DNA from 3 places in the Enterobacter cloacae complex sp. HYC003_NIDB genome. Region 1 is predicted to be linked to each of the others. Evidence: predicted binding sites of a transcription regulator. Region 1 holds the regulator's gene; each other region holds the start of a gene.
What was found. Region 1 encodes Fur, which represses iron uptake genes when iron is present. Its sites were predicted from a motif close to ATAATAATGAGAACNACTATCAA; they were not measured.
Positions count from the first base shown of each region.

Region 2: the regulator Fur is predicted to act here: its motif matches at 2,898-2,920, upstream of O1722_RS03160 (siderophore-interacting protein).
Region 3: the regulator Fur is predicted to act here: its motif matches at 3,092-3,114, upstream of fes (enterochelin esterase).

Region 1 covers NZ_CP114220.1:3,436,748-3,442,529, forward strand. Annotated here, with positions in the region: gene pgm (phosphoglucomutase (alpha-D-glucose-1,6-bisphosphate-dependent)) at 1-706, opposite strand, end outside; gene seqA (replication initiation negative regulator SeqA) at 731-1,276, opposite strand; gene ybfF (esterase) at 1,460-2,233, shown strand; gene ybfE (LexA regulated protein) at 2,362-2,649, shown strand; gene fldA (flavodoxin FldA) at 2,805-3,335, shown strand; gene fur (ferric iron uptake transcriptional regulator) at 3,627-4,073, shown strand; gene chiQ (ChiQ/YbfN family lipoprotein) at 4,165-4,491, opposite strand; gene chiP (chitoporin ChiP) at 4,539-5,782, opposite strand, start outside.
Region 2 covers NZ_CP114220.1:660,260-666,041, reverse strand. Annotated here, with positions in the region: gene mug (G/U mismatch-specific DNA glycosylase) at 1-497, opposite strand, end outside; tRNA gene O1722_RS03170 (tRNA-Ile) at 622-697, shown strand; gene O1722_RS03165 (coiled-coil domain-containing protein) at 916-2,085, shown strand; gene O1722_RS03160 (siderophore-interacting protein) at 2,086-2,850, opposite strand; gene O1722_RS03155 (PadR family transcriptional regulator) at 2,996-3,490, shown strand; gene O1722_RS03150 (methyl-accepting chemotaxis protein) at 3,487-5,046, opposite strand; gene O1722_RS03145 (methyl-accepting chemotaxis protein) at 5,287-5,782, opposite strand, start outside.
Region 3 covers NZ_CP114220.1:3,538,403-3,544,184, forward strand. Annotated here, with positions in the region: gene entF (enterobactin non-ribosomal peptide synthetase EntF) at 1-1,617, opposite strand, end outside; gene O1722_RS16890 (MbtH family protein) at 1,614-1,826, opposite strand; gene fes (enterochelin esterase) at 1,837-3,036, opposite strand; gene O1722_RS16900 (TonB-dependent siderophore receptor) at 3,183-5,432, shown strand; gene entD (enterobactin synthase subunit EntD) at 5,514-5,782, shown strand, end outside.

The DNA of each region.
Region 1 (5,782 bases):
GTGGATCCACGCCCAGCTTCAGACCGGCTTTCTGGATAGCGGCCATATCGACGATATCCGCCAGCCCTTCCACGAACGGCTGCACCAGATCCTGCTCTTTCACGTGGCCGGAGGCCATGGCTTCATCCAGCGAGATGCGTTTCACACCGTTCAGACCGTTAGCCAGTAACGCGTTGGCACGATCTTCCACCACTTTCGTGACGTTGGTATCCGCCGGGCCACCGTTAGGTGGGTTGTACTTGATGCCGCCATCTTCCGGTGGGTTGTGTGACGGGGTGATCACAATGCCGTCAGCCTGCGCGCCACCTTTTTTGTTGTGTACCAGAATAGCGTTAGAAACCGCTGGCGTTGGCGTAAAACCGTTGTTCTCCTGAACAATCACGTCTACGCCGTTCGCCGCCAGCACTTCCAGCACGGAGATAAAAGCAGGTTCAGACAGGGCGTGGGTATCTTTCCCTACATAGCACGGACCGGTGACGCCATTTTTGGCGCGCTCTTCCGCGATGGCCTGAGCAATGGCCAGAATGTGCGGTTCGTTAAAGCTGTGGCGCGCCGCACTACCGCGGTGGCCAGATGTACCAAACTTCACTGCGTGTTCTGCGTTGCCCACCACCGGCTTCAGCACGTAGTACTGCGCGGTCAGTTGAGCGACGTTAATCAAATCGCTTTGTTGTGCAGGTTGTCCTGCACGGCTGTGATTTGCCATTGCCTGGTCCTTCTGATGCAAGGGTTAAATTGTACCGCAAACCTTTTCGATCAATTCCGCCGGGAACTGCATGGACTGCATGATATGTTCGATCATGCTGCACTTACGGCCCGTATTGGTGTTGGTGATCACCCAGTATGGTGTACCGGGAACGTGTTTGGGTTTGGTTTGGTTGCCATTTTGCAGCAGGGTCTGCTCGTCGCCTGCGAAGTAAACGCGCGTGCGACCGTGCAGCGACTCTGTCGCTTCTGCAAATGCGTTGTTATCCAGTGAATAAAGTGTAGACAGCACCAGCATAAAGCGGTTAACCGCCTTTTTCTGCTCGGCATATTCATCGGACAGCAGCAGCTCGCGCATCGCGCGCACTTTGTCTTTTGCCGGCATGACGGCAGGTTTTACTTGTGCAACAACGCTCGGCTGAGACACGACATCTTTAGTGACAGGAGTGGGCTGTGAGGCGGCGGAAATTTTAAGCATGCGCCGTAAAATGTCGGACGCGCTCTCCCCAATATGCCGCGTCTGGCTGGCAATATACTGATAGAGTTCGTCATCAACTTCGATTGTTTTCATCTTAATCCAGTGCGATATCTTATCTGAATACAAGTCGTTGAGATTATAAGGTCAAATCCCAACAGCGGATAGCGTCAAACCAGGTTGGCGGCAAAAGTCAGATTAAACTGGATCCTTGCCCCCGGGCGGCAGAATGGTCAACATGATACCCTAACCTGACAAACCTAAAAAAAGAACTTTGCCATGAAATTGAATACCCGAGCGCAAACTGCACAATCGCCGAACAATAATTCTCCCATCGTACTGGTTCACGGCCTGTTTGGTAGCCTGGATAATCTGGGTGTGCTGGCGCGCGATTTAGTGACCGATCACGCGATCCTCCAGGTTGATATGCGCAATCACGGTCTTTCTGGGCGCTCGGAGGAGATGACCTACGCAGCCATGGCGCAGGATCTGCGGGACACCCTCGATGCGAATAATATCCAGAAAGCGACGCTTATCGGGCATTCAATGGGCGGCAAAGCGGTGATGGCGCTCACTGCGCTGGCCCCTGAGCGAATTTCCGGGCTGGTGGTCATCGACGTTGCGCCCGTCAATTACGACGTTCGCCGTCACGATGAGATTTTTACCGCCATCAATGCGGTCACCGAAGCGGGTGTCGCAACCCGCCAGCAGGCGGCTGCCGTTATGCGTGAGCATCTTGATGAGGAAGGCGTAGTTCAGTTCCTGCTGAAATCGTTTGTTGACGGACAATGGCGCTTTAACGTCCCGGTATTGTGGGATCAGTATTCGCATATTGTGGGCTGGGAAACCGTCCCCGCCTGGCCGCACCCTACCCTTTTTATTCGCGGCGGCAACTCCCCTTACGTCACTGATGCGTATCGTGACACGCTGCTGGCGCAATTCCCGCAGGCTCGCGCTCACGTCATTGCCGGTGCCGGACACTGGGTACACGCGGAAAAACCGGATGCCGTCCTGCGCGCCATTCGCCGCTATCTTACTGATACAGCGAATTGATTAAAAAGCCAGCGACCGGAAGACGACGGGCTTCCAGTCGTTGGCGTGTGGATTTGGGTGATGTATGATGGCGCGCTTATCGCCCGGGCATTAGCAGGGCGGCGTGTTTCCCCCGAAGTCTCAGAATCATGGCCAAAGAACAAACGGACCGTACGACACTAGATCTGTTCGCGAATGAGCGTCGACCGGGACGACCGAAAACGAATCCGCTTTCGCGCGATGAACAGCTGCGTATCAATAAACGCAACCAGCTTAAACGCGATAAAAATCGTGGGCTTAAGCGTGTCGAACTGAAGCTGAATGCCGATGCCGTCGATGCGCTTAACGAGTTAGCTGACGCGCGCAACATCAGCCGCAGCGAACTGATCGAAGAGATGCTGATCGCCCAGCTTGAGACGTTACGCGGCAAGGCGTGAGTCAGAAAATCCCCAATATTACCTTTTTCATGTAGCACAGAGTGCAGTCCTGCGTGATAGCTGTTTCCGCAGGGTTGCCTGTTCTGCTATTATTGCCCTTATCCGTGGACAATTTGGGCCACCATACCATTAAGTTTCAAGAGGTTATTTTACTCATGGCAATCATCGGCATTTTCTTTGGCAGTGATACCGGCAATACTGAAAATATCGCAAAAAACATTCAAAAACAGCTCGGTAAAGACGTTGCTGATGTGCATGACATCGCCAAGAGCAGCAAAGAAGATCTCGAGGGCTATGACATCCTGCTGCTGGGCATCCCGACCTGGTACTACGGTGAAGCACAGTGTGACTGGGACGATTTCTTCCCGACGCTGGAAGAAGTAGACTTCAACGGCAAGCTGGTTGCCCTGTTTGGCTGTGGCGATCAGGAAGACTATGCTGAGTATTTCTGTGATGCGCTGGGCACTATTCGCGACATCATTGAGCCACGCGGTGCTGCGATCGTCGGTCACTGGCCAACGGCGGGTTACCATTTCGAAGCGTCCAAAGGTCTGGCAGATGACGATCACTTCGTTGGCCTGGCCATTGATGAAGACCGTCAGCCAGAGCTGACCGCTGAGCGTGTAGAAAAATGGGTTAAGCAGGTTCGTGAAGAGCTGAACCTGGACGATATCCTTAACGCCTGATATCCCTGCGGCGCAACTCCGGTTGCGCCCGTTTTCCAGGTAAAACCGATTAAATTAATTGCTACAAACTTTTAACTTTTTCGCCCAGACCTGTACAATATCCCCCTGGTAAAAAGTGGGTGCCATCGAACAAGTTTGTTGGTGATACCACGTTTTTATAAGCATACTTTGCTTGAGACTTGCAGTTTTCATTTAGCCATGGCAGTTCTATAATGAGACGCATTATCCCAAGTGCATTTTCTGTCACTTCTTCTTTTGAAGTGAATCGTTTAGCAACAGGACAGATTCCGCATGACTGACAACAATACCGCATTAAAGAAAGCTGGCCTGAAAGTAACGCTTCCTCGGTTAAAAATCCTTGAAGTGCTTCAGGGGCCAGACAATCACCATGTCAGTGCGGAAGACCTTTATAAGCGTCTTATCGATATGGGTGAAGAGATTGGGCTGGCAACCGTCTATCGTGTGCTGAACCAGTTTGATGACGCGGGCATTGTTACTCGTCATAATTTCGAAGGCGGTAAATCCGTGTTCGAGCTGACTCAGCAGCATCACCACGATCACCTGATCTGCCTCGACTGTGGCAAGGTCATTGAATTTAGCGATGATTCCATTGAATCACGCCAGCGTGAAATCGCCGCCCGTCATGGCATCCGCCTGACCAACCACAGCCTGTACCTGTACGGTCACTGCGCTGAAGGCGATTGCCGCGAAGACGACCACGCGCACGACGCGAAATAATATCGTGTTCATACTCTGAGCCAGCCGTAAGGTTGGCTTTTTTTTGCCTGAAAAAAGCCCGGTGGCGCTGCGCCACCGGGCGTAAAGCAACTTATTTATTGTTATTGCGAATCTCGTCCCAGATCTTATCGCAACGCTTCGCCACTTCCTGATCGTTACCGCTTTTCCGCGCCTGGATACAGGCCTGGTAATCCATCACGCGAACATTTTCCTGCGTCGCAAACTGCTCATGCGCTTTCTCTTTTTTCAGCACATTCAGCACGCTCTGGCAGGCTTCAATCTTCTCTGGCGATCCTTGTGCTGTATTGATGCAGGCGCTATACGCCTCCTTCAGACGGGAGTCTTCTTTCTGCGCCTGATCCTGCGCACACGCCACCAGCCCCGATGCCAGCAGCGCAACGATTACCATTTTTTTCATCATATGCAGTCTCCATGCAGGCGGGATTTCGCCCGCCTGCGTGTTCATCAGAAGATTGTGAATGGCGCAATGACCATGAATTTCACGTCACGTTCATCCTGGAAGATGTTGCCGTAACCGCCCGCGTAGCTCGGGATATCGGAGTGGTTGTCATACTGGGTGAAGTGCAGTTTGAACATCGTGCCTTTCGCACGGCCCTCCTGAAGGGTGTAAATCGCATCCAGACTGTATGAAGACTCTTTCAGACGGTAATTCGGATCGTAGTAGGCGTCTGGCGTAGCCATATCTGCTGGCTTTGCGTCCCAGGCGTACGCGTAGGACGCACCCACCGCCCAGCCAGGCAGATTCCAGTTCTTCAGGTCATACATTGCGCCGAAGAAGACCGCCTTTTCGCCGTCGGCGTTAAAGTCAGAGCGGTTATCCCACCAGATATCCAGACGACCATTGGAAGAGGCGTAGGTTGGCGTCATACGTTGCAGGAAGTAGCCCTGCTGCCCTTCTGCCTTGACCCATGTTCCCTCCAGACGTAAATCAACCTGACCTACCTTGTAACCGAAGGTCAGCGCCTGTAACCACGCGGTGCCGTCATAGATATCATTTACGCTGCCATCACTGACTTTGTCGCGCGTACCGTAGAACTGATAGCTGGTGCTCAGCGGGCTACCCGCGATATCAAATTTGTAGCTGGCTTTAGCAAAGTACTGATCGATATAGCCTTCAGCCTGACCAAAAGCAGCTTCCAGCACCAGATCGTTTTTGAAGTCGTACTTCGCCCCCAGCGAGTGGAGATAATCAACTTTGGTTTTTTTATCGTTCTGATAGAACTTGTCCATCTCAATGTGCCACGGCGCTTTGTACTCGTTGGTCCACATATAGGAGAAGCTCAACGCCCCCGCATCGCCGTAGTCAAAATTAGCACCGGCTTCCGCACCCTGATAGGTACCTGGCATAAAGCTCCAGTGCGGTGCTAACAGCGTCTGGCCGGTTGGCTGGATATAACCTCCACGCGCCCAGACCGGACCATATTTGAATTTTGCAGCCGCTTTATACAGGCTGATTCCGCTTTTATCGCCGGACCAGTCTTCGTCGTAGGCTTTATTGCTGGAGGAGAACGCAATTTCGTTCGGATGGCCGCTGTCGCCATTTTCGGCCATTTCAATTGCGGTGAACGCTGCAATATCGATCCCGAACATATCGGCGGCATATCCCGACTGGAAATCAAGGTTGGCGTTCCAGGTCGAGTGAGAAAGGTTGGTTTTGTATTTATCTTCAGTGACGTCTTTACGGTCAC
Region 2 (5,782 bases), 2.1 Mb from region 1:
CTCACCACCAGCGCCTCATCCAGTTCCCGATACGCCTCCACCAGCTTGTCCAGCGTCGCCCTGTTCAGCCCGCTCGGGTTTGGCAGCACCCACACCTGCGTTACGCCAATGGTAATGTTCTGCTTACCCCAGCTGGCGCCGCGCTGGCTGAACGCCTGCTCGTAGGCCTGCTTGCCGAGGATCGCCAGCGCCGCGGGCTGATAGTCTTCAATTTTCGCGATCAGCTCACGTCCGCCAGCGCGCAGCTCATGCAGATTCACTTCGCTTGCCTGTACCGTGGGTCGCTCGACCAGCATGGTGATGCCACAGCGCGTATCCAGCAGCTGCTGCTCTTCTTCCGGCTTAAGCTGTTTGTCGGTAAAACCGGCCTGGTGGATCACCTTCCAGAAGCGATTTCCCGGATGAGCAAAGTGAAAACCGGTGTGCGCCGATGACTTACCCGGATTGATACCGCAGAACACCACCCGCAGGCCAGGGGCCAGAATATCGTTGATCATCTCTACTCCTGTCTATGCATCTTAAGGTAAGTATAAAGGATTGATTATGCGTTGTTTATAAAAACAGCAGGCAGGTGTGAATGGCTGGATTGCTGAGGGGAGTTACTTTATAATTCACCGCCACGGCCCCTTAGCTCAGTGGTTAGAGCAGGCGACTCATAATCGCTTGGTCGCTGGTTCAAGTCCAGCAGGGGCCACCAAATTTTAGCTTTATAATCATCCAGTTAAGCCACTCGATTGAGTGGCTTTTTTGTAAGTAATCCACCACACGTAGCCCGGCCTGCCGCTTCCCCTCACAAACCCTAAAAACTAAAGAAATCCCCCATCGCGCCGATCATCATCCGTGTGTATTATTTCCTGTAGCTTTTACAACAACTAACCTTAACTCAAATACTTAAGCGCCAGAGCGAAAGGCATCATGAGCACACCGATCAAACGGCTAGAAATCATTAAAAATGCCATTGAGCTGGAAGATGACGACATCATCCGGAGCCAGCTGAAACGTCTCAAAGAGGAAGCCTTTGACGATGATCTCCTGTCCATCGTCGCGGCGCTTGAGCAGAAAAACTACACCGCAGCCCTTCGCGCTATCACCGCCTGGCTGCAAAGCCAGCGCGCCGTTACCCCGTGGCGTGACCCACAGCTGGCGGCCAGCAAGCTGGAGCTGAAAGCCCTGGAAGAGCGTCTGCGCGATCTGATTGATCGCCGTAACGCCCGGGTACAGCAGCTAGATGAGTTCAACGATCTCTATTTCTCCCGCCTCGGGCCGTTGATGCAGCAGATCCTCGCCCTGCGTAAAACGCTGGCGGAGCTTAACCTGCGTCGTCAGCAGGCGGAGACGCGTCGTCGGGAAGAGGATTACCGCCGCTGCCAGGACTATATGGCGCAGGCCGTAGAGGTTCTGACAACGCTCACCCGGCGCTGGCGAGATCTGCCTGCGGATTCCGTTCAGGCGGCAGAGGCGCGCAAACATCTTCAGCAGCAAAGCAATCTGATTGCCAACCTGCTGGCCGAAGCAATGGAGCTGGAGACCGGTTTAACGCGTGAAGAAGAGCCGGCACGTCAGGCGCGCGATGAGGCCAACGAAGAGTACAAGAAGTATCGCGAACAGCATCATGATGCCGAAGTTCGCCTGCGTAAAGGCAAGGATCTCTCAGAAGAGGATCGGAACGAGCTGAAGCGGCTCTGGCGTCAGGCGAGCAAGCTATGCCACCCGGATCTGGTTGCCGATGATTTAAAAGAGGAAGCCAACAGGATGATGGTGCAACTCAACCAGGCCAAACAACGCGGCGACGTGAAGGCCATTCGCTCGCTGGTCGCCCGTCTACAACAAGGATTCGAACCGATGATGGCAAGCGACAGGCTGAACGACCTGGAACGTATTCGTAAAAAGATGGCGCAGGTGCGTGAGCAAATCGACACCCTGGTGAACGAGCTGGCAGAGCTGGAGAAGGAAGAGTCCTGGCTGCTCGTCTCGTCGCTCAGCAATATGGAAGCCTACTTTGCCCAGCAGGAGAAAGCGCTGAAAGAGGTATGCGCCTCGCTCGAACATCAGGTGAGCGAAGCGCAGCTGGATCCCGCTGCCTGATTATTTGGCGTGCCAGTACGCGCTGGCACGCACCAGCTGCGGGTCAATTGCGTCGTTTTCAAACTGACGGCTCAGGCGTTTCACCACCTTCCCCTCCCCGGTCAGCCAGATAAAGTAATCCTCTTCCGGCACGGCCAGCGCGGCAAGATGGTCGGCCACCGCCTGCTCGTTGTGGCCGATAACCCAGGTGATGTTGAACCCGCTCAGGTGCGCCAGATAGTCCTCATACGCCGCATCGCCCACGGTGACAATGGCGTGGATCGCCGGGCGAACAGGCAGTTTTGCGATGCCTTCTAAACGGCGGCGCAGCGCGGGCATCCCCGACTCGTCGCACACGTACAGCTGCCAGGCGTAATCTTCCGGCACCACCAGCGAACCGCGCGGCCCGCCGATGGTCAGCTTGTCGCCCACCTTAGCCTCTACCGCCCAGTTGCTGGCAATGCCGCCATCATGAACGAAGAAATCGAGCGCCAGCTCATGTTTTTCGTCATCGTACAGCGGGGTATAGTCACGTGCCTGCGGACGCGCGCCGTCGCCCCAGTCGATGCCTTCATCGGTCACCACAGGCGGCACGAAAGTGGTGCCCGGTGCCGGGAAAAAGACTTTGGTATGGTCGTCAAAGCCGCGAGAGCTAAAGCCCTCCAGCGCCTCGCCGCCTAGCACAATGCGCTGAAATCCTGCGCTGACTCGCTCAGTGCGCAGCACGTTCAGCTCACGAAAACGCAGGTCATTGCGGACACGTTGAGGGTAACGGGTAGATGCCATGTTGATGCCCTTCTCAGGTGAATACGATATATCGGAATGAATTCTTAATGATAATGATTGCTATTAACTAAGAAATCAAGATTTTTTAGATTGCATCTGAATATATCTTAGATATAGTTTAGATATATCAAATTGAGGGAAAAACATGCGACACGAACACGACGGCGGCGGACGCCGGCCACGATTTTTTGGTCATGGCGATTTGCGGCTGGTGATCCTGGATATCCTGACCCGCAACGCGAGCCATGGTTACGAACTGATCAAAGAGATCGAAAACCTGACGCAGGGACATTACACGCCAAGCCCTGGCGTGATCTATCCGACGCTGGATTACTTGCAGGATCAGGCGCTTATCACCATTACCGAAGAAGAGAACGGCCGTAAGCGGATTGCGATTAACGCCGCCGGAGAACAGTGGCTGGATGACAACCGGGAACAGCTGGAGCAGATCCAGACGCGTATCAAGGCGCGCTCCGTCGGTTTCCAGCTGCGCAAAAACCCGCAGATGAAGCGGGCGCTGGATAACTTCAAAGCGGTACTGGATCTGAAGGTTAATCAGGGAGAGCTCAGCGACGCGCAGTTGAAACAGATTATCGGCGTGATTGACCGCGCGGCGCTGGAGATCTCCCAGCTGGATTAAGCCAGCACGCCGTCGCTCACGCGGAACACGCGGACCAGCTCTTTCAGGTGCATGGCCTGTTCGTTAAGGGATGCCGCCGCCGCAACGGACTCCTCCACCAGCGCGGAGTTCTGCTGGGTGGTGGCGTCTATCAGGCCAATCGCGCTGTTGATCTGCGAGATGCCTTCCGTCTGTTCGTGGCTGGCCTGGCGAATCTCACGCAGGATTACGTCCATCTCCTCTACGTTGCCGACCATGCCGTTGATAAGCCCGCTGGCCTTCTCCACAAGGTTCATGCCGTCCTGCGTCTGGCTTGTGGAGCTTTCAATCAGCTGGCGGATCTCACTCGCAGATGTTGCACTTTTCTGCGCGAGCTGGCGTACCTCGCCCGCCACCACCGCAAAGCCACGACCATGCTCACCCGCGCGCGCCGCTTCGACCGCCGCATTCAGCGCCAGAATATTAGTCTGGAAGGCAATGGCGTCGATCAGGTCGATAATGTCGGACATCCTGTTCGATGTTTCGTTAATCAGGCGCATCTTGCTGGTGACCTGCTTCATCATCTCGCCGTTGTTTTTGACCACGGCAGCCGCATCGGCAGACAGGTTCGTCGCTTCTCCGGTGTGGGACGCGGTGTTCTTCACCGTAGCGGTGATCTGCTCCATCGACGCGGCCGTTTGTTCAACGGAACTGGCCTGCTCCTCCGTGCGGGCAGCCAGATCCTGGTTTCCCGCGACAATCTGCGCGGCGGCGCTGGAGATGTTTTCCGATCCGGTTTGCACCTGCTGCACAATCTCCAGCAGGCGCGTTTTCATCTCCATCAGTGCGGTGAGTAGCAGTCCGGTTTCATCTTTACCGTGCGAGATAATGCTGCCGGTGAGATCGCCATCGGCAATGGCCTCCGCAAAAATCACCGCGTCGTTCAGCGGTCGGGTAATGGATCGCACAATGAACCAGCCAGCCAGGCTGGCTGCCGCGACGCTGAAAAGCGTAATCAGGACCAGCAGGAGACGATTGGTGCGGAAATCGCCTTCCACCTGCTCGCCCGCACTCTGCATTTCATGGTCCTGGATCGCAATCAGCGCCTGCACTTTCGCTTTATAGGACTGTTGCAGATTCAGGGTGTTGGTCATCATTTCGTTTATCGCGCCCGCACGGTCGTTATTCTGCACGGCCTGCAAAATGCGGTAGCGCGAGTCAAGATATTGCTGGCGTACGCCGTGGATATCGGCCAGCACCTGTTGGGATTTTTTATCCTTGAGAGCGTTGTCCAGCTCGCTCAGGATTGAGGAGATGCGCTCGCTGATCGCCTTCAGACGCTGCTCTGATTGCGCCGTGTACGTCCCCTGTTCGTCCAGCAGCATGAGCTGCTGCGTGCTTATAAATTCCTGGAAGTTGTCGATTAACTGGTTCGCTTTTACCGTCGTTGGATAGTCGCTGGTAAGGATGGTTTGCATTCCATTGTTTGCCCGATTCAGGCTCATCAGAGACAAGCTTGCGCTGACGACCATCAGGACAATAAATAATCCAAACGCCAGAAATAATTTCGTGCCGATCTTTACGTCATGTATGAACATATTTACCCCATCGATGTGATTATTTCTCAGACGATCGCTGTTATCGACAGGAAACACGCTAACTTTATGACTTTGATCGTTTTTTTATTTTTCACCCTCAATGAATTTGGGGCGTAACAATTAAAAAACCGGGCGCTTTTTTTAGTTACTTAATATTTCATTAACAATATAAGGTATTCTTAAAAACAAAAAAGCCGTTTACCCCGGAGGAATAAACGGCTTTATCGAAGCATGCATTTCTTAATGCAGCACGGTAACCGCATCTTCAAGGCGTCCGGCCCGGTGCTTAACCATCGCGGAAATCTGCGCGCTCTCTTCGACCAGGTCAGCATTTTTCTGCGTAATGCTGTCCAGCTCTGCCACGGCACGGGTCAGCTCTGTCAGGCCTGTCGCCTGCTCTGAGGTGGCGTGACTGATCTGCGCGATGAGCTGCGTGACGTTTTTCACCTGCTCGACAATATCATCCATGGTACGTCCCGCGGCGTGAACCTGCTCGGCGCCCGACTGCACTTTGCTGGCGCTGGCGTCGATCAGCTTGCGAATATCGTTAGCCGCGTTCGCGCTGCGGCTGGCAAGATGACGCACTTCGCCCGCCACCACCGCAAAGCCTTTCCCCTGCTCGCCCGCGCGTGCCGCCTCAACCGCGGCGTTCAGCGCCAGAATATTGGTCTGGAAGGCAATGTCATTGATAAGGGAGGTAATAGAGCCAATGCGCTGGGTACTGTCGGCAATGTCA
Region 3 (5,782 bases), 100 kb from region 1:
CAGACGGTCATCCGGGTAACCGGTATCCAGCGGCAGCCAGGCGGCGCCTGCTTCAACAATCCCGTGCAGCGCCAGGGTCAGGAACACCGAGCGCGGGAGCGCCACCGCCACGCTGTCGCCCGGCTTCACGCCGCGCGCGCGCAGCAGGTTTGCCAGCGCGACCACCTGCTCGCGCATCTGGCGGTAGTTCAGTTCAGTATGGGCATCCGCCAGCGCGGGGGCGTCCGGCGTTTTGCTCGCCTGCTCCGCCACAAGATCCGCCAGCGTGGTGGACGGCAGCGCCAGCCCGGTATCGTTGATGCGCGCCAGCCGGGCGTATTCCTGCTCTGATACGGTTTCCACGTCGCCACAGCGCAGGTCCGGATTGGCGGCAAACTGCGTCAGCATTGCGTTCAGGCGCGCCGCGTGCCCTTTCAGCGTCGCCTCGTCGTAACGCTGCCCGTTGGCGAGGATCTCAATGCTCAGTCCGCCCTGCTCGTCCGGGAACAGCGCCAGCTCCAGATCGTTCACCGGGCCGGTTGCCAGCGTGTGGGTAATGGCCTCCACGCCGTCGATATTCAGCTGATAATCGAACACCTTGACGTTCAGCACCGGACCCAAAAGGGCTTCGTCGCCTGCGGCACGTCCGCTGTCGCGCACGATCTGTTCGGCGTCGTAACGCTGATGGCGGCGCATCTTTTTCAGCTGGTTCGCCAGGCGCAGCGCCAGTTCCGGCAGGCTCTCCTGCGGGCGAATATTCACCGCCAGCGGCAGGACGTTGAGCACCGGTCCGGTCGCGGTCAGCGCGGCGGAGCCCATGCGGCGCATAAAGATAAACCCGGCGGCGTAGTCCAGCCGTCCGGTCAGGCGGCCCAGCCACAGCGCCACCAGCGCAAGGGCCAGATCGGTACGCTGCGCCTGGCCTGCCTTCTGTGCAAGCTGGCTGAACGCACGGCCGTCCATCGCAATTTTCAGGCGCAGGGTATCGGTGGTGGCGGCGCGTCCCGGCAGCGGCGCGGAAGAGAGCGAGACCGGAGAAGGAAGCTGTTTGCGTTGTGCGGCCCAGAAAGCACCGTCGCGCTGATACGCCTCGCTGTCGCGATAGCGCTGATACTCCTCCACCACCTCGGCGAACGGGGTGAACGGCGAGGCCGGCGTGGATTCACCTTTCTGCCACGCAGCGTAAATGGCGGCGATCTGACGGGTAATAGCAGGGAAGCTGAAGCCATCTACCACCAGATGATGATACCTCTGATACCAGTACCAGTGGCTTTCTCCCACCTGGATCAGCTGGTGAAACGCCAGCGGCTGACCGCTGTCGACGCGCAGGTTCTGGTTGAGATCGGCCTCCATCAGCGCCACGGCGGCGTCGTGGGAGTCAACGCGCACGATGGACGGCTCCGGCAGGAGCATGGCCTCATCGATCCACTGCCACACCTCACCGTTATCTTCGGCAAAACGCATCCGCAGGGTGTCGGCCTGCATCATGCCTTCAGCGATGGCTTTTGCCAGCAATGGCGCATCGATAGCGCCTTTCAGCTCGGTGTAGTGCGCGACGCTCCAGGCGTTTGGCAGGGAGGAAAGCTGCTCTGCCATCCAGATCCCCGGCTGGGCGGCGACAAGAGGGAGACGGTTCATGCGCGCTCCCCCGCAAAACATGACGGCTCAAGCGTCTGCCACTGTTCCGCCAGCCACTGCTGGCACGCCTCCTGAGATTGCGGTTCGCAGACCACGCGCCAGCCCGCGGGCAACTCGCACTGCTGCGGCCACAGGCTGTACTGCCCCTGGTCATTTTGCAAAATGGCGAACTGTCCCTGCGGATTATCGAAAGGATTGCTGAATTCCATACAGACTCCGTTATTGAATAAGCGGCTGCCAGAGGGTCATCAGCCCCTGCGTCAGCCCACCGCGCCAGCAAAGCGCATCGTGTCCGCCGTCAACCTGACGCCAGAAAACCGGTTGCTGAGTGTGTAGTTCGGCGAGGATCGCCTGGTTTGCGCGCAAAATAAGCGGCTCGTTGCGCCCGGCCTCAAGGACGATGCGCAGCCCGCGAGCGGTTTTGTCACCCGCTTTGAGTTGTTCGATGAGCAGCCCGTCCTGCTGCGCGCCGCGGTGCGGCCACCAGTAGGATCCGGACTGGCTGAGGATGCAGCCAAAACGCTGCGGCCAGTTGAGGCCCGCATAGAGGGAAGAGAGCCCGCCGAAGCTCTGACCCGCCACCACGGTATGGTCGGCGCGGTCGCTGAACGGGGCCATGCTTTTCACCTGCGGGAGAAGTTCGTCCTGCACCGCCAGCCAGAAATCAGGGTTACACGGCAGCTCGCGGCTGCGGTGTGCGGTGTCAATCACGTCGATTAAGACATAGACCGCAGGCGGCAGTTTGCCTTCATGGGTGAGCGACGCCAGCGCAGGCCAGACGGGCATGCTTTCGGCCCAGAACTGCCCGTCGAGCAGCACCGCCAGCGGGCGCTCGGGGCTTTCATCCCCGGTGGTAAAAATCCACACGCGGCGACGGTTCTTCAGACGCGCGCTGTGCCACTCAATGCAGACAGGCTTATTGTAAGGGGTATCGGGATGGTTCCAGCCGGGCTGTACGGGCGCCTCCGGCATCTCCAGCGCCGAGACGGCGTGCCCGCGCCCGCCGCGCCAGCTCTGGGCATTCAGCGGGTCGGACACCGCGTGCGGCAATAGTTTGCGCCAGCCTTCGCGCAGCGCCATGCGGTCCGGCTGATCGCCTTCAAACACTGCGCTGGCAAAATCGTTTTCATTGTCGGAGGGGATAAAACAGTAGCTGCCGCGCCATTCGGGGCTGAACTCGCCCTGCCACTGCCAGACGTCGGTATCCGGGATACGTTCAAGGGACTGCGGACGGGCATTTTGATGGTGATCGGTCACACCGGTGACGTAGAGCCAGACGCGTTTAACCGTCGACGTTTTCTGCGTTCCCGCCGGGTCCCGCCACCAGAATGTCACGCGATAGTTTTCCTGATGACGTTCCCGTTCCGGCCCGTCTTTCGCCTGCCACCACGCTTCACTTCCGGTTGTTAACGCCGTCACCCTTATAACCCCATGTTTAACAGTCTTTTTTGTTTCAGAGCAAATTTTATTGATAATATTATTGATAACTATTTGCATTTGCAATAGCGTAATGCCCGCGCTGTGGGAAGCGCGCTCATTAAATAACCATAAAAGCGGGACGTACAATGAATAAGAAGATTCACTCTCTGGCCTTGCTGGTCAATTTAGGGATTTATGGTGTCGCGCTGCCCGTCATGGCAGACGACAACACCGCCTCCGCGCAGCATGAAGACACCATGGTGATCACCGCCGCCGAGCAGAATTTGCAGGCGCCGGGCGTGTCGACCATCACCGCCGACGAGATCCGCAAAAACCCGCCCGCGCGCGACGTGGCGGAAATCATCCGCACCATGCCGGGCGTTAACCTGACCGGCAACTCCACCAGCGGCCAGCGCGGGAATAACCGTCAGATTGACATTCGCGGCATGGGCCCGGAAAACACCCTGATCCTGATCGACGGCAAGCCGGTCACCAGCCGCAACTCCATCCGTCTGGGCTGGCGCGGCGAGCGTGATACCCGCGGCGATACCGGCTGGGTCCCGCCGGAGATGATCGAGCGCATCGAAGTGATCCGTGGCCCGGCTGCTGCCCGCTACGGTAACGGTGCGGCGGGCGGCGTGGTGAACATCATCACCAAAAAATTTGACGACCAGTGGCACGGCTCCTGGAACACCTACCTGAATGCGCCAGAGCATAAAGACGAAGGTTCCACCAAACGCACTAACTTCAGCCTGAGCGGCCCGCTGGGCGGGGATTTCAGCTTCCGCATGTACGGTAACCTGGATAAAACCCAGGCCGACGCCTGGGACATTAACCAGGGCCATCAGTCTGACCGTACCGGCGCATATGCCGACACGCTGCCGGCAGGCCGTGAAGGGGTCGAGAATAAAGACATCAACGGCGTGGTGCGCTGGGACTTTGCGCCGATGCAGTCCCTGGAGTTTGAGGCGGGATACAGCCGCCAGAACAACCTTTACGCGGGCGATACCCAGAATACCAACAACGACAACAGCTCAAGCGGGCTGGTGAAGAAGAACTACGGTAAAGAGACTAACCGTATCTATCGTCAGAACTTCGCGGTGACCTGGAACGGCGGCTGGGATAACGGCATTACCACCAGCAACTGGGCGCAGTACGAACACACCCGCAACTCCCGTCTGGGCGAAGGGCTGGCGGGCGGTCTGGAAGGATTGTTCAACAGCAATAAATTCACCGACACCGACCTGGCCGACGTGATGCTGCACAGCGAAATCAACCTGCCGATTGATTTCATTGTGAACCAGAACCTGACGCTCGGCACCGAATGGAACCAGCAGCGCATGAAGGACTCGACCTCCTTCACGCAAACCCAACAGGGGGGCACCATTCCGGGCATGAGCGAAGACCGTAGCCCGTACACTTCAGCGGAGATCTTCTCCCTGTTTGCCGAAAACAACATGGAGCTGACCGACAGCACCATGCTGACCCCTGCCCTGCGCTTCGACCACCACACCATTGTGGGTAATAACTGGAGCCCGTCCCTGAACCTGTCGCAGGGTCTGGGGGATGACTTCACCCTGAAGATGGGCATCGCGCGCGCCTATAAAGCGCCAAGCCTGTATCAGACCAACCCGAACTACCTGCTGTACAGTAAAGGCCAGGGCTGCTACGCCAGTTCCGACGGCGTGGGCTGCTACATGATGGGTAACGACGATCTGAAAGCGGAAACCAGCATCAACAAAGAGATTGGCCTGGAGTGGAAACGCGACGGCTGGCTGGCGGGCGTGACCTGGTTCCGCAACGACTACCGCAACAAGATTGAAGCGGGCTACGCGCCGATTGGCCAGACGTCCACCGGCAAAGTCACCACCGATATCTACCAGTGGGAAAACGTGCCGAAGGCGGTAGTAGAAGGTCTGGAAGGCTCCCTGAACGTACCGGTCAGCGATACCATCAACTGGACCAATAACATCACCTACATGCTGCAAAGCAAGAACAAGGAGACCGGCGATCGTCTGTCGATCATTCCTGAGTACACGCTGAACTCAACCCTGAGCTGGCAGGTGCATCAGGACGTATCGCTCCAGTCGACCTTCACCTGGTACGGCAAGCAGCAGCCGAAGAAGTACAACTACAAAGGTCAGCCGGTGACCGGGTCTGAAAAAGACGAAGTCAGCCCGTACAGCATCGTTGGCCTGAGCGCGACCTGGGACGTGACCAAAAACGTCAGCCTGACCGGCGGCGTGGACAACGTCTTCGACAAGCGCCAGTGGCGTGCGGGTAACGCCCAGACCACGGGTAATACCACCACCGGCGCGTATATGTACGGTGCGGGCGCGTATACGTATAATGAACCGGGCCGTACCTGGTATATGAGCGTGAATACGAGGTTCTGATAAAGGCAGTGACTTCCCCCTCTCCCCATGGGAGAGGGCCGGGGTGAGGGCATCAGGCCGCACAATACTGAAGGGAAAACCATGCACACCACCCACAGCACATTTTCTCTCGCCGGCCACACCCTCCACCGCATCACTTTCGACCCCGCCACCTTTACCGACGCCGATCTCCTCTGGCTCCCCCATCACGCGCAGCTTGCTGACGCCGGACGCAAACGCAAGGCCGACCACCTGGCAGGCCGCATCGCCGCCGCGCACGCCTTACCTGACCACACCATGCCCGCCATCGGCCCCAGCGGGGAACCGCTCTGGCCGCAAGGTATTTCCGGCAGCATCACCCACAGCAGCAC